DNA from 3 places in the Sphaerisporangium sp. NPDC005288 genome. Region 1 is predicted to be linked to each of the others. Evidence: riboswitches for the same ligand, from Rfam matches in the RefSeq annotation. Region 1 holds a riboswitch; each other region holds the start of a gene.
What was found. Region 1 has a riboswitch for cyclic di-AMP ahead of ABZU32_RS21045 (CHAP domain-containing protein). Riboswitches for the same ligand answer to the same signal wherever they lie in the genome.
Positions count from the first base shown of each region.

Region 2: another riboswitch for cyclic di-AMP. It lies ahead of ABZU32_RS23625 (C40 family peptidase); the one in region 1 lies ahead of ABZU32_RS21045 (CHAP domain-containing protein).
Region 3: another riboswitch for cyclic di-AMP. It lies ahead of ABZU32_RS12115 (GH25 family lysozyme); the one in region 1 lies ahead of ABZU32_RS21045 (CHAP domain-containing protein).

Region 1 covers NZ_JBEXGT010000021.1:95,736-102,974, forward strand. The annotation lists gene ABZU32_RS21025 (polysialyltransferase family glycosyltransferase) at 1-1,145, shown strand, start outside; gene ABZU32_RS21030 (endo-1,4-beta-xylanase) at 1,156-2,223, opposite strand; gene ABZU32_RS21035 (DUF6716 putative glycosyltransferase) at 2,392-3,585, opposite strand; gene ABZU32_RS21040 (hypothetical protein) at 3,600-4,586, opposite strand; cyclic di-AMP (ydaO/yuaA leader) riboswitch at 5,092-5,241, shown strand; gene ABZU32_RS21045 (CHAP domain-containing protein) at 5,254-5,961, shown strand; gene ABZU32_RS21050 (ABC transporter substrate-binding protein) at 6,523-7,239, shown strand, end outside.
Region 2 covers NZ_JBEXGT010000025.1:104,822-112,060, reverse strand. The annotation lists gene ABZU32_RS23645 (NlpC/P60 family protein) at 1-676, shown strand, start outside; gene ABZU32_RS23640 (methyltransferase) at 881-1,768, opposite strand; gene ABZU32_RS23635 (MFS transporter) at 2,013-3,302, opposite strand; gene ABZU32_RS23630 (metalloregulator ArsR/SmtB family transcription factor) at 3,299-3,874, opposite strand; cyclic di-AMP (ydaO/yuaA leader) riboswitch at 4,375-4,533, shown strand; gene ABZU32_RS23625 (C40 family peptidase) at 4,616-5,215, shown strand; gene ABZU32_RS23620 (hypothetical protein) at 5,941-6,870, shown strand; gene ABZU32_RS23615 (M48 family metallopeptidase) at 6,901-7,239, shown strand, end outside.
Region 3 covers NZ_JBEXGT010000010.1:56,970-64,208, forward strand. The annotation lists gene ABZU32_RS12090 (AAA family ATPase) at 1-228, shown strand, start outside; gene ABZU32_RS12095 (SDR family oxidoreductase) at 422-1,228, shown strand; gene ABZU32_RS12100 (5-methyltetrahydropteroyltriglutamate--homocysteine S-methyltransferase) at 1,375-2,493, opposite strand; gene ABZU32_RS12105 (hypothetical protein) at 2,521-3,123, opposite strand; gene ABZU32_RS12110 (Ppx/GppA phosphatase family protein) at 3,283-4,215, opposite strand; gene ABZU32_RS12115 (GH25 family lysozyme) at 4,297-5,046, opposite strand; cyclic di-AMP (ydaO/yuaA leader) riboswitch at 5,058-5,203, opposite strand; gene ABZU32_RS12120 (TetR/AcrR family transcriptional regulator) at 5,479-6,156, opposite strand; gene ABZU32_RS12125 (TIGR03086 family metal-binding protein) at 6,242-6,826, shown strand; gene ABZU32_RS12130 (hypothetical protein) at 7,001-7,239, opposite strand, start outside.

The DNA.
Region 1 (7,239 bases):
TGACCCCGTCCCTGGACGAGGCCCCGGGGTTCGCGGCGCTGCGGCCCCGGTTCGACGAGGTGTGGTCGTGGAACGACATCATCGCCCCGCTGCACCCTTCCGACTGGAAGGCGCGCGTCATCGAGGTGCCCATGCTGGAGCGCCTGGTGCGCGGCCACCTCGCACTGGGTGAGGGGGCCGCCGAGCTGGTGCTGGAGTCGGTGGCGGTGCCGCCGGCCAGGACGGTTGCGGCGCTGGTCCGCGACTGCCCGATCACGGTGTACTCCGACGGCCTGATGAGCTACGGGCCGACCCGCGACCCGCTGCCGCTGGAGATCTCCGGCCGGATCACCCGGCTGCTCCACCTTGACCTGGTGCCCGAGCTCACGCCGCTGCTGCTGCGCGAGGTCGGGGTGGCGCCCGAGCCGCTGCCGGACGCGGCGTTCCTGCGGGTGCTGGAGGAGATGCCCGCCGTCGAGGGCCTGTACGGCGAGGCGATCATCCTGGGCCAGTACCTGTCGGCGCTGGACATCGTCACCGCCGAGGAGGAGGCCGAGCTGCACGCCGGGATGCTGCGCGCCCTCGCCGCGGGCGGCCACCGCAGCGTGCTGTTCAAGCCGCACCCGGCGGCGGGCGGCCACCACGCCCGCCTGCTGCGCGCGGTCGCGCGGGAGCTCGGGGTCGACCTGTGCGTGGCCGGCGACACCGTGCCGGCCGAGGTCTGCTTCCTGGCGTTGCGCCCGCGACTGGTGGTCGGATGCTTCTCCACCGCTCTGATGACCGCGCGCCGGCTGTTCGGCCTGCCGATCGCGACCATGGGCTGCGAGCTGGTGCTGGAGCGGCTGGCGCCCTACGAGAACAGCAACCGAATCCCGGTGACGATCGTCGACGCCACCGTGCCGCGCCTGGCGCCGGACGGCTCGATCACCGAGCCGCCGACCGGCGATCGGAGCGACCTGCGCGCGCTGGTGGAGGCGGTGGGCTTCTGCATGCAGAGCGAGCACTACCCGGCGCTGCGCGAGGCCGCGGCCCGCTACATCGAGGCCAACGGCCCGCAGGCCCGCTACTTCAAGAACCGGCGGCTGGCCTCGGTCGGCCTGCTGCCCGCGCCCGAACCGGCCAAGTCCCGTCCCCTCTCGCGCCTGCGCCGCGCCCTGTCCCGCTGACCGCCGGCCGCTAGCAGGCGGCGGCGCGGGGCGCGCCGCCGCACACGGCGAACGCGGACAGCGCGGCGTAGTAGGCCTGCTTCTTGTTGTAGTCGCGGTCGAAGAGCAGGGGTGTGCCGCCACTGCGCCAGGAGTACCTGTCGGTCACCCCCCACACGGTGACGCCGGTGCAGCGCGGCACCATCACGCAGGCGGTGAGCGCCTTGCGGTAGTCCTGCGCCTGGGCGGCGCCCGAGCCCTCGATGTCCAGCTCGGTGATCTGGACGTCCACGCCGAGCGCGGCGAACTGGGCGATGGTCTGGGCGTAGGCCGCCGGCAGCGGCGCCGTCGCGGAGAAGTGCGACTCCAGCCCGACGCAGTCGATCGGCACGCCCCGCGTCTTGAAGTCCTTGACCATGGCCAGCACGCCGCGGGTCTTGGCGGCCGCCGGATCCTCGATGCCATAGTCGTTGAGGCACAGCCGGGCGGCCGGGTCGGCCGCGCGGGCGGCCCGGAAGGCCGTCTCGATGTAGGAGTCGCCGAGGCGTCGCTGGAACAGGCCGGGGCGCACGCCACCCGAGTCGGCGAACGCCTCGTTCACCACGTCCCAGCTGTGGATCTTCCCTCGGAAGTGGCCGGCCACCGCGGCGATGTGGGCGGTGAGCGCCTGGTAGGTGTCCTGGGCGGTCAGCAGGTTGCCCGTCCAGGCCGTGTGCGGGGAGTCGACCAGGCTGTGCCCGCGCACTCGCATTCCCTTGCTCTGGGCGTGGGCGACGATGGCGTCGGCCGGCGTGAAGTTGAACTGGCCGCGCACCGGTTCCACCGCGTCCCAGTGCATCTCGTTCTCGGGCGTCACGGAGGTGAACTCCCGGTCGAGCACGGCCGCGTAGGGCGCCTCGCCGAGATGGGAGGCGCCGACGGCGGCGCCGAAGTAGCGGCCGGTGGCCGCGGCCGCCCCTCCCAGCGTGGCGGCCGCGGCGCCTGCCGGGGCCGCCGTCAGCGGTGGTGAGGCCACCGCGCCGATGACCGCGAAGGCGGCGATCGCCGCTCGCGCGAGGGAACGGCGCATGGCGACCTCCGACCCGGGATTTCCCGCCATGACCGTCCTCCCGTCACCAGGGGCGTTGACGTCACTGATTGTGACCGGACGCCGGGAGTTGTCAACGTGGCGCGTCATGTTCCGCAGGGCGGACGGGGGTCGCAGCGCCCATGCCACCACTGATGCGGACGGGGCGGCACGAAAGTTTCACGCCATCCCGTCCGGTGTTCAGCCCAGCGCCTTGAGGTAGCGGCGCACGCGGCGGCTCGCGCGGTAACCGGCGCGCAGCACGTTCGGCGGCACCTCCACCCGCAGGCGGGCCCGCCGCCGGGCGGCCGCGTGCTCGGGTCCGGTGAGCAGCGGCCGCACCGGGGCGAGCCGCCCCGCACGCGCCTCGGCGATCAGGGAGCCGAGCCTGGCCACCCAGTCGCTGGTGGCCGGGTCGTGGAAGTAGTTGGCGTCGCACCAGGCGGCCGTCGGGTGCCGCAGGTCGCCGCGCGCCAGGTCTTCCAGGGTGCCCAGGCACCCGCTGTCCTCGAACACCAGGTTGATCATCTCGGCGCTGACCCCGAAGTCCGAAAGGACCAGCAGCGGGACGCGGCCGGCGATCGCCTCCAGGGCCGCGGTGGAGCTGACCGTCACGAATCCCGCCGCGGCGGCCAGGTGCTCGTGCATGGCGCCTGCGGCGAAGCGCACCGAGCCGGGACGCACCGCGCCGGATTCGGCCAGCGACCGCCACAGGCGCTCGTAGTGGTAGCGCTCGTTGTGGGTCTGGCGCTCGTTCTCAAGGGCGCGCAGCTTGACCACGACGTCCAGGCCCGGACGCGCCTCGGCCAGCCGGGCGAGGGCCAGCAGGATGCTCTCGCGGTCCTCGCGCCGCTTGGGCACCTTGGCCTGGGTGGCGAACACCAGGCGGTCGCCCGTCCCGCCGCCGGCCGTCCGATGGTCCAGGTAGGGCAGGCGGGCCAGGGCCATCGACCCGGTGGCGCCCAGTTCCCTGCCGATGCGGCCGAACTCCTCCACCTCCCTGCCGCTGTGCACGACGAACAGGTCGCAGGCCCCGCGGTACAGCCAGGCCTTCTCTGTGGCGGGGATGGAGATGCCCGGCAGCCCCGACACCAGCACCGGCCGGGGCGAGAGCCCGGCGAACACGTCGCCGGCCAGCACGTCGACCACCGGTCCTGTGCAGGCCAGCAGGATGGCGTCGGGCCGGTCGCGTTCGGCGATGCGGCGCAGCGCCCGCGCCGACACCACGGCGGGCGGCTCGGCCGCGCCGGAGCGGGTGCCGCTGACGGCGGCGGTGATCTGGGCCGGGGACGGCACGATCGGCGTGCGCACGACGGCCAGCGTCGATGTCCAACCGGCCGGTAGCTGGTCGAGAAGACCCGCCGCCCATTTCAGATACGAGTCCGAATCGGCCACAGCGAGAACCCGGCTCAAGGAGAAGCCCTTTCGTGCGCGAACATCTGGAGATGCGATCGGAGGGAGACCGACGCGGAGGGAGTCCACCAGTCGTCGGGCACCTCCACGGTCTGGACGGGCACCCCTCGGGCGGCGAGCAGCACGCGCAGCGAGGTGACGGCCGTGGACGGCAGGCTGAGAACGCGCTGGCCGGGGCGCAGGTCGCGCAGGGTCATCTCGACCGGCGCCCCGGCGTCGTACACGGTGACCCCGGGGTGGTCACGGACCGCGGCCAGGTCGCCGGGGTCCTCCCTGCGGTGCGGGTAGTACGCCAGCGGCCCTTCGAGGGCGAACAGCCAGGACAGGTAGCGGTCGCGGTGGATCAGCCCGTTGCGCACCAGCGAGGTGCCGAGGACCACCGTGTTCTCGCGGGGCCGGGGGTGGGCGACCACCGGCTGGGAGCGCAGCCAGGCGAAGTCGTGGGTGACCAGCTCGGCCCCGAGCCCGCGCACGGCGTCGGCCAGGGCGGCGGGGACGGGCAGGGCGGTGAAGACGGTGAGCCGTCCGGCCCTCGCCGCGGCGCGCAGGCGGATCCCCGCGGCGACGCCCAGGGCCAGGCGGGACGGCTTGGCCGCGGCGCGGGCGCGCAGCAGAGGGGTGGCCAGGCCCGCGGTCAACAGCTCCAGCAGGCGGATGGTGGCCAGGCCGTCGTCGACGATGACCATGCGGGTGGGGAAGGCCGTCAGCGAGGTGAGCTGCATCCTGCCGGAGAAGGCGTCCCCGAGGACCCAGGCCTCGCGGCGGCCGGGACGGGGCATGCCCTGATCGGCGGCCTGGATGCTCAGCCCGGCCGGCAGCTCCAGCACGTCCAGCTCGGCGCGGGTGACGCGCAGGCCGGGCAGCCTGCCGCGGGTCACCACGCGGGTGCCCGGCCCGATCAACCCCGCGTGCCGCGCCTCGACCGCGCACAGCAACTGGAGCGGAGACTCCACCCAGGCGACGGCCGACCCCTGCTCCCGCACGCGGCTTCGACCGTTCCTCTCCACGCCGGGCATTGACACGTTCACGACGCATGCAACCTAGCCCCGCGACCCTACGTAATAGGGAACAGACGATGAACGGCGGCCGACGGCGGCCCGGCCGTTGTCGGATGAGAGCGGCTCCCAGGCGTCACATGGGCAACGCGGGCCCCACTTGACACAGAAGGCGTCGCAGGCTCCGAGTATCACTGGGCCCGGACGGCCCCGGAGTCGTGTCCGCGCCCGCGGGGCCCGGATCGGCGGCACCTTACCCGCGTCGCGGCAGGTCAACCGCGCCCGACGCGCATTCTCGCCGGGCCGCGTGCCTGGCTTTGCCATGAGAAGGCCAGAACGGACGAGAGCTTTGTCCCACTTGCATGTGGTTTGTCCGATGTATTACTCTCGGAGGAATCCCGGCACGGGAGACCGCTTCTCTGAGCGACCCGCCCGTGCCGCCGATATCGCCCGGCGCGGCCGGTCCTCTGCGGAGAGACCCCTCTCCCACCGTCACGCGCCTCCGTCGAGTCCGCGCCCACGCGGAGCCGGGGACCCACCTTCTTGGGGTGAATCAGGCGCGCCCGCCCACGGACGCGCCCGTAGGACGAACCTTCACGTCCGAACCCGTCAGCTAACCCGGTAGGCGGCAGGAAGAAGGAGTCTCAGCTTGTCCATGTTCGTCACGACCGTACATCGGCTTCTGGATGCCCCGAAGAACCAGTTGAAGGCCGTCGCGTTCGGCGGGCTCGTGCTCGCCCAGGTTGTCACCGGCACCGCCCTTGCGGCGAACGCCGACTCCTCTCCCCAGGCCGACGCCGCCTCTCCCAAGAGCGGCATCGTCGCCGTCGCGCGGCAGGAGGCGGCGAAGGTGGGGCTGCCGTCCCGGCAGGTCTCCGCCGAGCAGTTGCTGGCACTGGCCGAGAAGCAGGTCGGCATCAGCGAGAACGGCAGCGGCGGCGGCACCAAGTTCCACGCCTGGTACATGAGCTCCCCGCGCGCCAGGGAGACCGTGGCGCGCGACAGTGGCACGATCGCCGACTACGCCGACGCCGCCTGGTGCGACATGTTCGTCTCCTGGGTGGGCGCGCAGATGGGCCTGCAGGACACCGTCGGCGCCGACGCCTACACCGTCGCCCACGCCAAGTGGTTCGCCGCGCGGGACCGCTGGGGCACCACGCCCAAGCCCGGCGCGGTCGTGTTCTTCTCCTTCAACGGCGACAAGAGCATCGACGGCATCGAGCACGTCGGCTTCGTCATCAAGGACAACGGCGACGGCACCATCCGCACGGTCGAGGGCAACACCGACGGCGGCAAGGTCGAGATCCGCACCAGGCCGGCCTCGCAGATCGTCGGATACGGCTACCCCGGCTACGCCGCCTGACCTCGGCGGCCCGCCACCCTCGTTCCACCTTTCCGCGGCGTCCCGCCCGCCTCCCCGCGAAGGACGCCTCCCGGCGCCGCACGGCCGGCCCACTCCCCCGGCCGCGCGGCGCCGGCGCTCGTTTCCCATCACTCCGGCGAGCCGGCCGGAACGCCGCGCAGCCCGCGCGCCGCGCCCCCAGGACCTCGGCGGAGCCCGCGCGCCGTGGCCTAGGAGCCCGGTGAAGCCCGTGCGCCGTGGCGCATGGATGATTTGCGCCCGACTGTGCCGAAGCGGTGGGAGCGCTCCCAATGCTGCGAAAGGGCCTTATGGGGGCTACTCTACGGTTTTCTCAGCGCTAACCGCCCCAGGAGTAACAGTTAGGTTTCGGCATATTGACGCCAGCATTGCCCGTCGGGGACCCTTCGTGGGAGCGCTCCCAAATATCGCTCGCAGGCTCACCCCCGCGAGATCACGACTGAGGGATCCAGCACATCGTGGGCCCGACTGTCGGGGCCGGCCCTCGATGCACCTCCCAAAGATCGGGCAACCACCTGAGAGGGGTCCGGAATGATGAACAATATGCGCCGCGGGAAGACACTCGCGGTCGCATCGGTGATGACGGTCGCACTCGGCATCACCGCCGCGTGCAGCTCCGGCGGGGACGGCGGGAACACCAGCACCGGTGGCTCGTCCTCGGCCGCGGCCGAGAAGATCACCCTTACGCTGCAGACCTTCGGCGGCGGGACCAACTTCGGCTACAAGGCCGCGGTCGCCAAGTGGAACAGCGATCACCCCAACGTTCAGGTGAAGTACAACAACCTCACCGACAGCTTTGAGAACGTCTATTGGCCGCAGATGCTGCAGTGGCTGCAGTCGGGCACCGGCGCCGGCGACGTGGTCGGCATCGACGAGGGCGGCATGGGTCTGGCCAAGGCCCGTCCCCAGTTCTTCACCGACCTCGGCCAGTACGGCCTGCAGAGCCGCCAGGCCGACTTCCCCGCCTGGAAGTGGGAGAACGGCATCAACACCGAGGGCAAGCTGTTCGCCCTCGGCACCGACGTCGGCGGCATGAGCATCTGCTACCGCTCCGACCTGTTCAAGCAGGCCGGGCTTCCCACCGACCGCGACGAGGTCGGCAAGCTGTGGAGCGGCGGCTGGGAGGACTTCATCAAGGCCGGCCAGCAGTTCCAGTCCAAGGTCAAGGACGCCAAGTTCGTCGACAGCATCAACACCATCTACAACGTGGTGCTGGCGCAGGAGGCCGCCAAGAACGGCAACGTCACCTACTTCGACAAG
Region 2 (7,239 bases), on a different contig from region 1:
CGGTGACGTCCTGTCCTGGTCCAACCTGATCACCCAGCCCGACCCCGAGGCGCTGCTGGCCGGGCTGGCCTCCATCGACCAGATGTCGGCGGGCCAGTCACGCACGATCAGCGCGTACGAGCAGGCCACCCGGTCGCTCAAGGGTCAGCGCGACAAGGCCAAGGGCGCCTACGACAAGGCCGTCAAGCTGCTGGACGACCTGCGTCGGCAGAAGAAGGACGTCGAGAAGCTGGTCGGTGAGCAGGAGCGGCTCCTGCGCAAGCTGAACGCCTACAACCCCGGCAATCCGAACAGCCCAGGCATCAAGTACACCGGGGCCGCCTCCGGCAACGCCCGCGCGGCGCTGCAGTTCGCCTTCGCTCAGGTCGGCAAGCCCTACCGCTACGGCGGCACCGGGCCGGGCGCCTGGGACTGCTCGGGCCTCACCCAGGCGTCCTGGCGGGCGGCCGGGGTCAGTCTGCCGCGCACCGCCGCCCAGCAGTACTCCTGGGGCGCCTCCCGCCGGGTCTCCCTGAACGCCCTGCAGCCGGGCGACCTGCTGTTCGCCGCGGGCCTCGGTCACGTCGGCATGTACGCGGGCGGCGGCAAGATGGTGCACGCGCCCCGCACCGGAGACGTCGTCAAGGTCGTCCCCCTCTCCAGCTACCGGGGGATCATCGGCGCCGTCCGCCCCTGACGCACCGCACGGACCACGCCACGCCCCCCGGCCGGGAATTTCGGCCCGGGGGCGTTCGCGTTCTACGGCCCAGCACGTTCTGCGGCTCAGCCCGTTCTGCGGCTCAGCGCGTCTACGGCTCAGCCCGTCTACGGCTCAGCCCGTTCTACAAGTCAGCGCGTTCTACGAGCCGGAGCGCGGTCTGTGGCCGGCGCGGGGAGCCGGTCAGGGGCGGCGGGCCGCCCAGGCGGTGCGGGTGCCCCGGACGGTCAGGTCGCCGCGATGCAGGAGGGCCCCGGGGTCGTCCTGCGCGAGGAGGCGGTCCAGGGCGTCGAGGTCGTCGGCGGGCAGCCGGCCGTCGAGGCCGCGGCGGATGTGGCTCAGGTAGGCATGCGCGTAGCGTCCGGTCTCCGGCGGCGCCGGAGTCGCCTCGATGCTGAATCGGTGCTCGGCGGCGATCTCGAAACCGGCCCGCTCCAGGTACGGACGCCAGTCCGGGTGCGCGTTCCAGCCCGCCTGCGCCATCGCCTCGTGGCAGCGCGACTCCAGGCCCGGCCGGCCGAACCCGATGTCGTCGGGCAGGAAGCGCGGCGGACCGTCCATCTCGACGACCACCAGCAGGCCGCCGGGGTTAAGCGCGGTGTGCAGGTCGGTGAGCACGCGGTGCGGGTCGGCGACCTCGTGCAAGGACGAGGACGCCCACGCGAGGTCCACTCCGCCGACCGAGGGCCAGGCGACGTCCAGGTCGGCCTGTACGACGCGCAGCCGCTGGGCCAGCCCGCGCTCGCGCGCCGTGGCCTGGAGGCGTCCGAGCATCAAGGGGGACCTGTCGACGGCGACGACCTCGGCGGTCGCGAAGCGGCGTGCGAAGGCCAGCCCGCCGGTGCCCGTCCCGGCGCCCACGTCGACGATGGTCCGGGGCGCGTCGGGGGCGTGCCGCCCGGCCCACGCGGTCACCTTCTCCAGGTAGGCGCCGAGCACCACCGCGTCCAGGTCGAGCAGGTCCGCCAGGCCGGCCTCGTCATGGTGCGCGTGGCCCTCGCCATCGTGGTCATGGCGGTCACGTTGATCTTCATGTCCAAGGTGATCATGGTGCTGAGAATGCGACATCATGGCCGGCAGGCTAGGCGCTCGCGGCGCGAATGAGCACACCCTCTTGCCGATATGGCAAGGACGCCCGCCCGCCGGTGGCCTGGCGAACGGCCGGGGCTGTGAGCCGAGGGTCCACCGGGTCGCCCGCCGCACACGGCGCCGGATCGGCCGTTCCTCGTCCCGCCGACCCGGCGCCGGGATAGGCATGCTCGAACGGGTCTGGTTCGGTGTGCGGGCTGGTCTGGTGGTGGGTGGGGTCGTGGGGTCAGGGGCGGTCGGGGGAGGCGGGGAGGTCGCGGCGGTGCCTGAGGGGGCCGGTGAGGAGGATCAGGCCGGTCAGGGCGAGCCCGGCCGTGACGACCCACATCGATGGACGGGTGCCGATGGCGCCGCCGAGCGCTCCGCCGAGGAGGGCGCCGAGCGGGATGGTGCCGTAGTTGACGAACTGCATGCTCACGGAGACCCGGCCGAGCAGGTGCCGGGGGACGTAGGTCTGGCGGAAGCCCGCCTTGATGATGTTGCCCGCCACCACGCCCGTGACCAGGACGAACCCGCCGGCCACCGCGACCGCCAGCCACGGGCCCCGGTGGGCCAGCGGAATGAGCAGGCCGAACGGCGCGCCGAGCGCCTCGAACACGATCATGGCGCGGGCGCTGCCGAGCCGCCTGGACACCCAGGTGGCGCTCGCCGCGCCCGCCAGGCCGCCGACGCTCATGACCGCCATCAGCCCGCCGACCGCGCCGGGGCCGACGCCGACGTCGCGCACCAGGAAGACGACCAGGATGGCCTGGTATCCCATGAGCCCGAGGTTGCTGGCCGCCCCGAACACCGTGAGCACCCGCAGGTAGGGGTCGCGGGCGACGAAGCGCAGGCCCTCGCCGATCTCGCGTCGAAGCGTCGTGGCCCGCCGCTCGCGCGACACCGGGGCCTCGCGGGCCCTGATGCCGAGCAGGCACAGCGCCGAGACCACGAAGCTCGCCGCGTCGGCGAGCAGCGCGGTGACCGCGCCGAACACCTGGGCGACCAGACCGGCGGCTCCCGGGCCCACCACCTCGACGGCCGACTCGCCGCCCTGGAGCTTGGCGTTGCCCTCGGGCAGGTCGGCGGGAACGACGATCGAGGGGAGGTACACCTGGTAGGAGGTCTGGAAGAACACCTTGGCGGTGCCCGTGAGCAGCGCGACGGCCAGCAGATGGCCGACGGTCAGCACGCCTTGCCACGCGGCCACCGGGATGCTGAGGAACAGCAGGAACGACACGGCGTCGCAGGTCAGCATCACGGGCCTGCGGGGCAGGCGGTCGACCCAGGCTCCGGCGGGCAGGCCGATGATCACCCAGGGCACCCACGCCGCGGCGGTGAGCAGAGCGACCTCCAGCGTGGTCGCGTGGAGCGCGGTGATCGCGACCAGAGGCAGGGCAACCGAGGTGAGAGAGCTGCCGAAGCCGCTGGTGGTCTCGCCGACCCACAGCAGCCGGAAGTCGCGGTCGCGCAGCAGCCCCCAGCGGCCCCGGGATCGGGACGCGGCGGGCGCGGCCGCCGCGGTGAGGCCGTTCACGGCCGGCCCGGGACGCCGAAGGCGAAGACGAACACCGGCTCGCGGGGCCGCCCGTCGTCGGGGATCTCCCGGGTGGCCCACCGGCTGAGGAGCTCCAGGAACTGCGCCTCGAACTCGTGCAGCTCGTCGGGGGTGAGCCGCAGCCACTTGTCGGTGGAGAAGGGGGCGTCCTGCCAGGCCGCCCGCTCGTCCTCGCTCGCGGCGTACCAGGCGCGGACCATGCTGACGTGGTGTTCGAGGTTGAGGGACGCCGCCGCGCTGGCGATGGCGGCGGTCGCGGGGTCGCCGCCGAAGTCGGACTCGCTCCAGCGCAGCTCGGCCGAGGACAGCCGCCACCAGCGCTCGCGCCGGTCGCGGGCGAGCTCGGGGGCCTCCTCGATGAGCTCGCTGCCGGCCAGGACGCGCAGGTGGTGGCTGGCGTTGGCGACGGCCTGCCCGGTGTGCTCGGCCAGCATGCTGGCGGTGCAGGGACCGTAGACCTTCAGCGCGTCCATGAGGCGCCGCCTCGTGGGATGCGACAGGGCGGCCAGCACCCGTGAGTCGGTGATCGTGCGTACGTCTTCATCGGCCATGCGCCCACTTTGACATTAGCAATGGACGTTGCGCAACAGATATTGCGTAATTCTCATTGCGGAAGCACTGTTGCTGAAGGATCGTTGCGGAACAGACGTCGTGGGTAACGGGTCTCGGGTGCGGAGCGTGACATGCGGGGGTGCGAATCCCGGTCCGCCGGGCGGGGCTAGGTGGACCGTTCCCTCTCCAAGATCCCTGAACGGGTGTGACTGATGTGACCTGTGTGACTCGCGTCAGGTGCCGTTTCGGGATATGTGAGGGGAATCACATACGGGTAACGGATGCGCTTGTTGTGCAGGGGTTTCCTGATTAAGAAGCCCCCTATTTGATCTATGTGACTTGGTCACGGCTTTGCCTCAATTTGGGGTTCTGTGTAACTTCTGGCCCGCGGCGAGCACGCCATGCCGTCGCGAACGGAGCCGGTCTTCCGACCGGCTCCACGCATGACAATCCAGCGGTCGCCGTCGCCCCAGTAAGGCGCGAGCCAGGACCCCAAAGGGGCGGTGACCTGCCGAATCCGTGCGGCAAGGAGCACGGAACCGGGGACCCAATTGATCCTGAACGCGGGATCAGGGGGTGAATCGACGCCTTGGCGTCGTAGGGCTACTTCCATGCCCGAATCCGTCAGCTAACCCGGTAGGCGTGAGTGGAAGAATCAAGGAGCGATCCTGTCCAGCACCACCCAGAACCCTCGTCTGTCGCGCATTGCCCGCTTCTCTCTCGGCGGTGTGGTGCTCACCATGACGGCCTCCGTGGGAGCCGTGGCGACGCAGGCGACGGCGGCTGACGCCGCCACGGCGGCACCGGCTCAGGGACCCTCAGAGCCGTCCGTCTACGGCCCGGCCGGGCTGATCGAGACACCGAGCATCACCGGGGCCTCCGAGCCCACCGGCACGGCCACGGTGAGCGAGGCGAGCACATCCAGCACCTCCCGCACATCCAAGAGCAAGGCCAAAGTGAGCAGGGCCGCCCGGCAGCAGTTCAAGGCGCACACGGCCGTCGCGGTGGCGAAGAAGCAGATCGGCGACCCCTACCGCTGGGGCGCCAGCGGCCCGGGGGCCTTCGACTGCTCCGGCCTGATGCTGTACGCCTGGCGCAAGGCCGGGGTGAAGCTGCCCCGCATCGCCGCCAGCCAGTTCCGCACGGTGCGGAAGAAGGTGTCCTGGAAGAACCTCAAGCAGGGTGACCTGATGTTCTTCTACGGACTCGGCCACGTCGGCATGTACGTCGGGCACGGCAAGATGATCCACTCGCCGCACACCGGCGCGCGGGTGCGCATCGACAAGCTGTCGGGCTACCGGAAGGCGTCCTTCGTCGGCGCCGTCCGCCCCGGCGTCTGACCGGCGGGACCGTCGCGGCGTCGGCGCTGCCATCCAGCAATCGGATGACCAGGTCGGATTCCGCCTGCCGCTCCAGGTTGGCGCTGGACCCCCGCTTGACCCGCGGAACCACCCCCGCCCATCCAGGGCTCCGCTGGGTCGGGTGCGCCGGTCGCCCGTGCCGATCCGCTCCCGGTTCCCACGACGGGCCGGTCCGGTTTCCGGGCCGTCCCGGGATGCCGGCCGGCGCTTCCGGACCCTGACCGGCGGTTCCGGACCCTGACCGGCGGTTCCGGAAGCTGACCGGCGGTTCCGGAAGCTGACCGGCGGTTCCGGAGGCCGATCTGCCTGCCGTTCCGGAGGCCGATCGGCGCGAGGATTCCTCCGGGAGAGCGTCTCCGAGAGGTGCCCCCGCTCCTCGAAGACGTTTCCGGGTGGTGCACATGCCCCTCGCGCCGGTCGTGAAGGCCCCGTCCGCTCCTCCCCCCTCGGAGCGGACGGGGCCTTCGCACGTCCGCGTCCCGCAAGGCCGATGTGGCCGGATAAAGCGGGCACGACCTCCGCGGGTCCGCCGCCGCGACGTCGAACCGGGTCCGCCGCCGGGAAGCCGAGACGCGTCCGCCGCCGGGACGTCGATACGGGTCCACCGTTCTTAAGTCGATACGGGTCCGCTGCCGGGACGCTGAGGTGAGTCCGCCCCTGGGACGCCGATGTGGCCGGGAAGGACGAGCAGGTAGATTTCCCGCATGCGCGTCGTGTGGCTCTGGGCCGTCCTGGCGGGGTTGCTGACCGTGCTGACGGGGCCCTCCGCCGTCGAGGACGATCTCGGACGGCGGGCGCGGACGCTGATCGGCGAGCATCCGGAGATATGGTCCGGCGCGCGGACCTTTCGCGGCGACCTCTCCCTCGTGGTCGCGGCCCCCGGTGCCCTCACCGCCCCTGGAGCCCTCACGGCTTCTGGAACCACGGTCCCGCAGGCTGCGAGAACCTCCGCGACCGGGCCCGTCCCCGGAGGCGGGGCCGCCGCCGTGGCCTCCGGAGCCGCGTTCGCCGACCTGGCGCGCCGGGCCGACCGGGCGAGCCGGCTGGTCGCCCGCGTCGTGGGCCCGGTGCGTCCGCTGATCGCCGTTCCCGCCACGACCGAGCAGGCGGCCGTGCTGGCCGCCCCAGCGCAGGTGAGCGGCCTGGCCGCGGTGGCGGGCGCCGACCGGGTGATCGTGGAGCCGCGGTCGTTCGCCCGCCTGACCGCCGCCGGCCGCGACGTCGTCCTCGCCCACGAGATCACGCACATCGCCACCGGGGCGGCGCTCGACGGGAGCACGCCCAAATGGCTGGTCGAGGGGTTCGCGGACTACGTCGGCTATCTCGACGCCGGCATCCCGGCGCGCCGGGCCGCGGCCGAACTGGCCGACGAGGTGCGCGCCGGACGGACGCCCGAACGGCTGCCCGGGCCGGAGGCGTTCGCCGCCGGCTCCGCGCGGCAGGCCCAGGCGTACGAGGAGGCCTGGCTCGCCTGCCGGTATGTCGCGGGGCGCTTCGGCGAACGCGCTCTGGTGAGCCTCTACCGTGAGTCCAGGCACGGGGACGTGCGGGCGGCGCTGTCCCGCACGCTCCGCATGAGCCTGGAGCGGTTCACCGCCGCCTGGCGCGAGTACGTCCGAGACCAGCTCGCATGACCACGGTGGCGGCGCGGCGCAGGGGAGAGCATGGAGCGAAGTGACGAGACCGGCCGCGTGGCCGGCCCGGCGGGCGACGCCGGCGCGGACGCGCACACCCGCACGGGCCCATCCGATGGTCCAGGCGCCGGCTCGGAGCGAGCGGTGAGCGGGGTGCGGGCGGCGGGGGGCGCGCTGGTGGGCCTGGGGGTGGCGCTGGCCGCCGTGGTGGCGGTGAGCACGCCGTGGCGCCCGCTGCCGGGCTCCGCGCCCGCCGTGGCGCCCGATCCCGCGCGCGACTTCACCGCGGCGCAGATCGCGCGCGCCGACGCTTTCGACGCGGCCGTGAACGTGCCGGTGTACCTGTCGCTGGCCGTGACGCTCGCCGTC
Region 3 (7,239 bases), on a different contig from region 1:
ACCGCCTTCCATCTGGAGTCCGGACGGCTGTGCGTGCTGACCTCGCGGCACCGGCACGCGTGCGTCGTCGTGGCCCGCGCGGGCATCCCCGAACTGCTGGACGCCCATCCCTCCGCCGAGACGGTGCAGCTCAACGTGCCGGTGAAGTTCCCCGACGGCTGGGAGGCCAACCAGGCCGTGCTCGCCCACCTGTCGAAGCACCGGGTGGAGGCGGCCCCGCTCCGCTGACGGACCTGCGTGGGCGGGCGGACCTGCGTGGGCGGGCGGACCTGCGTGGGCGGGCGGCGCGCTGGTGCCCGCCGCCGCCGGCGCGAACGCGAGGTCCGGAAGCCGCTCGCATGACAGGGCCGATCGCCGCCGGTCCTCGCACGGGCGTTCGAACTACCTTCGTGGGCGTCACACCGACGAAGGGAATCTCATCGTGGATCTGCAGCTTTCCGGCAAGGTCGCCGTCGTCACCGGCGCCTCCAAGGGGATCGGCCTGGCGGTCGTCCGCGTCCTGCTGGAGGAGGGGGCGCGCGTCGTTGCCACCTCCCGCAAGAGCGGCCCGGAGCTGGAGGAGCTGGCCGGGCCCCGCCTCGCGCACGTCGCGGCCGACCTGATGGACCCCGGCGCCCCCGCGCAGGTGGTCGCCCATGCCGTCGAGCGGTTCGGCGGCCTGGACATCCTGGTCAACAACGCCGGCGGCCCGCCCCCCGGCGCCCGCCTGCCGCGCTTCTCCTTCGAGGGGCCGACCGACGCCGACTGGCGGGAGATGTTCGAGTTCAACCTGTTCGCGGCGGTCAGGGCCATCCGGGCGGCGATCCCGCATCTGGTCGCCCGGGGCGGCGGCGCGATCGTCACCGTCTCCTCCGGCGGCGCCCGCCAGCCGGCGCCGATGAACGTGGACTACAACGCGGCCAAGGCGGGGCTCAACACGCTGACCAAGGCGTTGTCGGAGGAGTACGGCCCGCGGGGCGTCCGGGTGAACACCGTCTCCCCCGGGCCGGTGCGCACCGCCTGGTGGACCGAGGAGGGCGGCGCGGCCGACATCATCGCCGCGCAGGCCGGCACCGACCGCGACACCGTGATGGACACCGTCGCGCCGCAGATGATGAAGCTGGTCACCGGCCGGCTCGTCGAGCCGCGGGAGGTCGCCGACATGGTGGCGCTGCTGGCCTCCCCGCGCTCGGCGAGCACCACCGGCGCCGACTTCGCGGTGGACGGCGGCTTCCTCAAGGAGCTGTGACCTCCCCGCCGTCCCGGCGGGCGGCCGACGCGGGCCGCCGACGCGGGCCGCCGGCACACGCGGCGGGCACACGCGGCGGGCCAGGGCGGTGGGAGACGCGGCCGGCGTCCGTCGCGGGCGCCGGCCGTTCGCGGCCGCGGGGGCGGTCAGGAGCCCCAGATCTCCTCGGCGGTCTCGACGATCAGGCGGAGCTTGGCGAACTGCTCCTCCCGGGTCAGGGAGTTGCCCTCCACCGTCGAGGAGAACCCGCACTGCGGCGACAGGCAGAGCTGGTCGGCGTCGATGTACTTGGCCGCCTCCTCGACCCGCCGCTTCAGGTCGTCCTTGGACTCAAGCGCGCCGCGCTTGGTGGTGACCAGGCCGAGGACCACCGCCTTGCCCTTGGGCACGAACCGCAGCGGCTCGAACCCGCCCGAGCGCTCGTCGTCGAACTCCAGGAAGAAGCCGTCCACGGCCAGCTCGCCGAACAGGGCTTCGGCCACGAAGTCGTAGCCGCCCGAGGCCACCCACGAGGAGCGGAAGTTGCCGCGGCACATGTGCGTGGTGACCGACAGCCCTTCGGGCTTGCCGGCGAGGGCGTCGTTGATCTGCTTGATGTACCGCAGGTGCAGGTGCTCGGCGTCGTCCCCGCGCTCGGCGATCTCGGCGCGCTGCGAGGGGTCGTTGAGGTAGGCGAGGCTGGTGTCGTCGAACTGCAGGTAGGTGCAGCCGAGCGCGGCCAGCCGGCGGACCTCCTCGGCGTAGGCGGCGCTGAGGTCGCTCCAGAACGCCTCCATGTCGCCGTACACCGCCGGGTCGACGGAGGCGCGCCCGCCGCGGTAGTGGACCATGTTGGGCGAGGGGATGGTCAGCTTGGGGGTGGCCGTGGTCGCCTGCTCGCGCAGGAACGCGAAGTCGTCGCCGAAGATCGTCTCGTCCAGGCGCACCCGGTCGTGGACGCGCAGCGCGGCGGGGGCGAACTCGATGACTCCCTGCTCGTTGCGGAACTGCACGTTGATGCGCTCGTCGGCGGCCTGGCCGATGCCGCCGAGCCGGTAGATGAAGTCCATGTGCCAGGACGCCCGGCGGAACTCGCCGTCGGTCGCCGAGCGCAGGCCCACCTCCTCCTGGGCCCGCACCACCTCGCGGATCGCCTCGTCCTCGACCTCTCTGAGCCGCTCGGCGGGGATGGCGCCGGTGGCGAAGGCCTCGCGCGCCTCCAGCAGGGCGGCGGGACGGAGCAGGCTGCCGACATGGTCGGCGCGGAATGGGGGTCTTGTCCGCATGGCGATCCTCCAGATGATCTAGCGCGACTACCGTCCTATCAGCTTTTGAGCGGTTTCGCCGTAGCGACGGAGCGGATAAAGCCATGCGTCGCGCGCGTAGGCCACTCCGTGCGGCACCCATCCCGGCCGGGGCATCCCGAACGGCCACGACAGCCGCTGCCCGCCCTCCCTCACCGTCTTGCCTGCTCCGGCGTCCGGCGTCGTCCCCCCTCCCCCGGCGCCGCGCCCGGGGACGCCGGGCACCGGACCGCGGGCGGGCGGCTCAGGAGCCTCGGACGGCCTCGGAGCCTCGGACGGCTCAGGAGTCCCGGAGGGCCGGGGAGCCTTGGACGGCTCAGAGACCTTCGACGGCCTGGGAGCGGCGTCGGACGGCGTGGGAGCCTCGGAGGGCGCAGGGATCTCGGAGGGCCGGGGAGCCTTGGACGGCTCGGGGGTCTCGGACGGCTCGGGGGCGGCGGCCGGGGTGCGGGGGACCGGGCGGCCGTCGGCGCCGAGCTCGGGCTCGGGGCTGGTGGTCGAGGCCAGCAGCGCCAGCGAGATCAGCCCCATCACGGCGATCAGCACCAGAGCGAGTCCCATCAGCGCCAGGACGACCAGCAGCGTGTAGACCGCTCCGATGAGCGCCATCATCGCCGTTCCTCCTTTTGTGCCGCCGCGGTGGACACCGTGCCCGGGACGGACATGGTCACACGTTTCATCACGCAGGTGGACGTATCGATTCTCCCGTGTGCGCGGAGCGATCGCGCACACCGCCGGGCACGGTGACCCCGGCGGCCGTGATCGCGGACCTCAGGCGCCGGGCATGGTGTCCAGGCGGCGCAGGATCACCCCTTCGCGCAGGGCCCACGGGCAGATCTCCACCTCGGGGACCTCGAACAGGTCCATCGTCGCGTCGGCCACGATCGCCCCGGCGAGCAGTTGCGGGGCTCGACCGGCGGAGACGCCCGGCAGGCCGGACCGCTGGGCGTTGTCCATCGTGGCCAGGCGCCCGGTCCAGTGGGAGAGGTCATCCTGGCGCAGCACCCGCTTCACATAGGACCCCTCGCTGGAGGGGGCGGCGCCGGCGATGCGCGCGAGCTGCTTGAAGGTCTTGGACGTGGCGACCGCGTGGTCGGCGTGCCCGTACTTCACCACATCGCCCACCACCCTGCCGATCTGCGCGCGCACCTGCCGGCGCATGCCGCGCACCTCCTCGGCGGGGGGCGGGGCGCCGGTGAACCACTGGCGGGTCATCCGCCCGGCGCCCAGCGGGAGCGAGATCGCCACGTCGGGCTCCTCCTCCATGCCGGAGGCGATCTCCAGGGAGCCGCCGCCGATGTCCAGGACCAGCAGCCGCCCGGAGGACCAGCCGAACCAGCGCCGCACCGCCAGGAACGTCAGCCGCGCCTCGTCCTGCCCGGACAGCACCTGCACGTCGATCTCGGTGGCGGCCCGCAGGCGGTCCAGGACCTCCTCGCCGTTGGCGGCCTCCCGCACGGCCGAGGTGGCGAAGGCCATGATGTCCTCCACCCCCTTGTCCTCGGCGATGCGCAGCGAGTCCTCGACGAAGCGGCGCAGCTCGCGCTCGCCCTCGGGGGACAGGACGTCACCGTCGTGCAGGTGCTCGGCCAGCCGCAACTCGACCTTGTGCGAGTAGGCGGGCAGCGGCTGCGCGCCCCTGTGGGCGTCCACCACCAGCAGGTGCACCGTGTTCGAGCCGATGTCGAGAACGCCGAGTCGCATGAGCAGACGCTACTACCCGCGCCCGCCCGGGAGATCCTCCCGGTCCTCCCGGTCCTGCCGGTCCTGCCGAGGCGCCGTCGCTCAGGGGCGGCCGAGCGCGCGCAACTGGCCGGTGGTCAGCGCGGAGACGTTCTGGTCGATGGGGACGTCGGTGTACTGGTGGATCGCCCAGCTCTTCCAGTCGGCGGGCGGGGTGACGTCGCCCTTGGCCCTGCCGTAGTAGGCCACCCACAAGGGGTACTCGGCCAGGCCGTGGCCGTAGGTGTCGGCGAAGTTCCAGCCGCTGTAGAACAGCGGGGTGACGCCGGTCTCGTCCTTCACGTGGGCCAGCCAGGTCTTGGCCCAGGCGTTGACCTGCGCGACCGACCGGCCGTCGCTGGTCTCCAGGTCCAGCACGAGCAGGTCGCCGGTCTCGGCGGGCTGGGCGTCCACCACCGACAGGAAGTGGTCGGCCTCGGCGATGGGGTCGTTGCCGGGGTGACCGTAGTGGTAGGCGCCGCGCACGATGCCCTTCTTGCCGAGTTCGGCCCAGTGGCGGGCGAACGCGGAGTCGCGGAAGGTCAGGCCCTCGGTGGCCTTGATGATGCCGAACTGCGCCTGGCTGGCGTTCCAGTCGTGGTCGGACTCGTAGGCGGACACGTCCTGGCCGTAGGGGCGCTCCGAGGAGGCGCTGCTGGGGGCGGCGTCCGCCGGACCGGTCACCACGACGGCCGCCACGATGGCGAGCACGGCCACGATCACCCCCGCCATGGCGGAGTAGAGGCGCGCGCCGGACAGGTCCAGCCGGTTCTTGAGGTGGGAGAAGATCGAGGAAAGCCGGTCGATGGGCATGAAGGGCTCGCTCCTTGCTTCCACGCGCCTACCGGGTCGGCTGATGGGTTCGGGCGGAAGTGCCCTGTGGGTCCGTCCCTTCGAGGGCCGGTGTTCCGATTCACTCCGCGAAGGGGGTCCCCGGTTCCGCGAGGTGTGGATGAGGCGGGCGTGTCCCCGCGGCGGGACGCCGTCCCGCCGGGTACGCGCGATGTGGGCAACGGACGGCAACGGGCACGACGGCGTGGGACCATCGGCACGCATACCGCTGTCCAACAAGGTACATACCACATCAAAAGAGCACAAATGCGACAAAGTACGCACCACCGGCGTCACACGGGCGGACACGCACGGCTTCCCCCGACGTGATCACCCCCAGGAAGCGCATCCGGCCAGAACGACCCGGTCAGGCGTCCCGGTCCCGGCGGGCCAAGGGCGCACCCGGGGATCCGGTCAGCGGCGGGGCGGGGGCTGCGAGGAGCGGGATGACTCGGCGTGCCGCCAGCGCCGTCCGAGCTCCTCGCCGGTCGGCGCGGAGGCGGGCAGCGGGGTGGCCGGCGCGCCGGCGCGCAGCCCGTCCAGCAGCAGGGTCAGATAGCGGTGGCGCAGCACGGCGGTGCGATCGGCGTCGCCGGCACGGACCGCCGTGATCTGGTCGAAGATCATCGGAATGTCCTCGGCGACCACGTCCGGCCGTAGCGCGCCGGCGGCCTGGGCCCGGTCCACGACGCGCCCGGCGAGCGAGCCGGCGTGCGCGGCCAGCTCGTGCATCTCCCGCGTGGGGGTGAACGTGCCGGCCAGGTGCACGGTCAGCGAGTGCACGTCGGAGTCGACGACCTCGCGCAGGAACGTGGTGAAGGCCTCCCACGCGTCGCCGTCCCGCGCCAGCGCGGACTCGGCGATCGCCGTGAACCGGCGCAGGCCGTCCTCGCAGAGGGTGCGCAGCAGCTCCTCCTTGCCGGCGTAGCGCCGGTACAGGGCGCCGACGCCGACGCCCGCCTCGTGCGCCACCGCCGAGATCGGCGCTTTGGGGTCGGCGACGAACACCGCTCGCGCGGCGTCGAGGATCGTGCGGTCGTTGCGTGCGGCCTCGGCCTTGCGTCCCCTCATGCCTGCTGTCGTGGGCTCCATGCGCCCATTCTAGCTTGAACGGAAGGCTCCGTTCCGATATAGTTTGAACAGAACGATCCGTTCCGCTCTAACTCGGAGGTTTCGCATGACCACCACGTCCTGGTCGCTGCTGGAGCAGGCCCACAACGCGCTGCGCACGACCACCGCCGGGGTCACCGAGGCCGACTGGGCCGCCAAGACCCCGTGCGAGCAGTGGAACGTGGCGCAGGTGCTGCGGCACGCCGCCGGCGACCAGCGCGCCTACGCCGCCGCGATCACCGGTGCCGGCGGTCCGGAGGAGAACCCGTTCGACCCGGCGGCGCAGGCCCCCGGCGACCCGAAGGACCTGCTCGAAAGCGCCCTGGAGGTCGCGGCACGGGGCTTCGCCACCGTGGCGCCCGGCGCGGAGGCCGTACCGACGCCGCTGCCGCAGGGCGCGCTGCCCGCCGAGGTCGCCGTCGGCGCCGCCGCGCTGGACGCCGCCGTGCACGCCTGGGACATCGCGGTCGCCACCGGCCGTCCGTCGCCTCTGGACGCCGAGCTGTCCGAGCGCCTGCTGCCGGTGGCCCGCGTCCTCGCCGAGCCGCTGCGCGGCTTCGCCTACGCCCCCGCCCTCGACCCGCACCCGGCCGACGACGCCACCGCCGAGCTGCTGCGCCACCTCGGCCGCGACCCGCAGTGGACCCGCTGACCCGGGAACCCGCCGACGGCGCGGCCTCCTCCCCCCGAGGCAGGCGGCGCCGGCACGGAAAACGTCCCGCCGGTCATTCGACCGGCGGGACGTTCTGCCGCCGTCCACCTCTTCTCTCCGTTATCGAGCGACACCGCCGGTCAACCCGGTGAATACGCGGTGTTCACGGAATGCTCAGCAGTTCGGGATATCTCTGCCGTTATTGTCCTTCGCCTCGTCGTTGCCCCATTTGGCGAGATAATAGGCGGAAACGTAGGCGCCGCGGCCGTTCTTACCGGGGTTCGTCCGGTCGAGGTCGGTGCGCAGCCACCAGTGGTTGAACGCGGACCCGTGCCGGACTTCGGCGCCCCGGACGCGGCAGTAGACGTAGTTGGTGCCCTTGTCGAGCGTGCCCTGCGGGTCGCCGGTGTTCG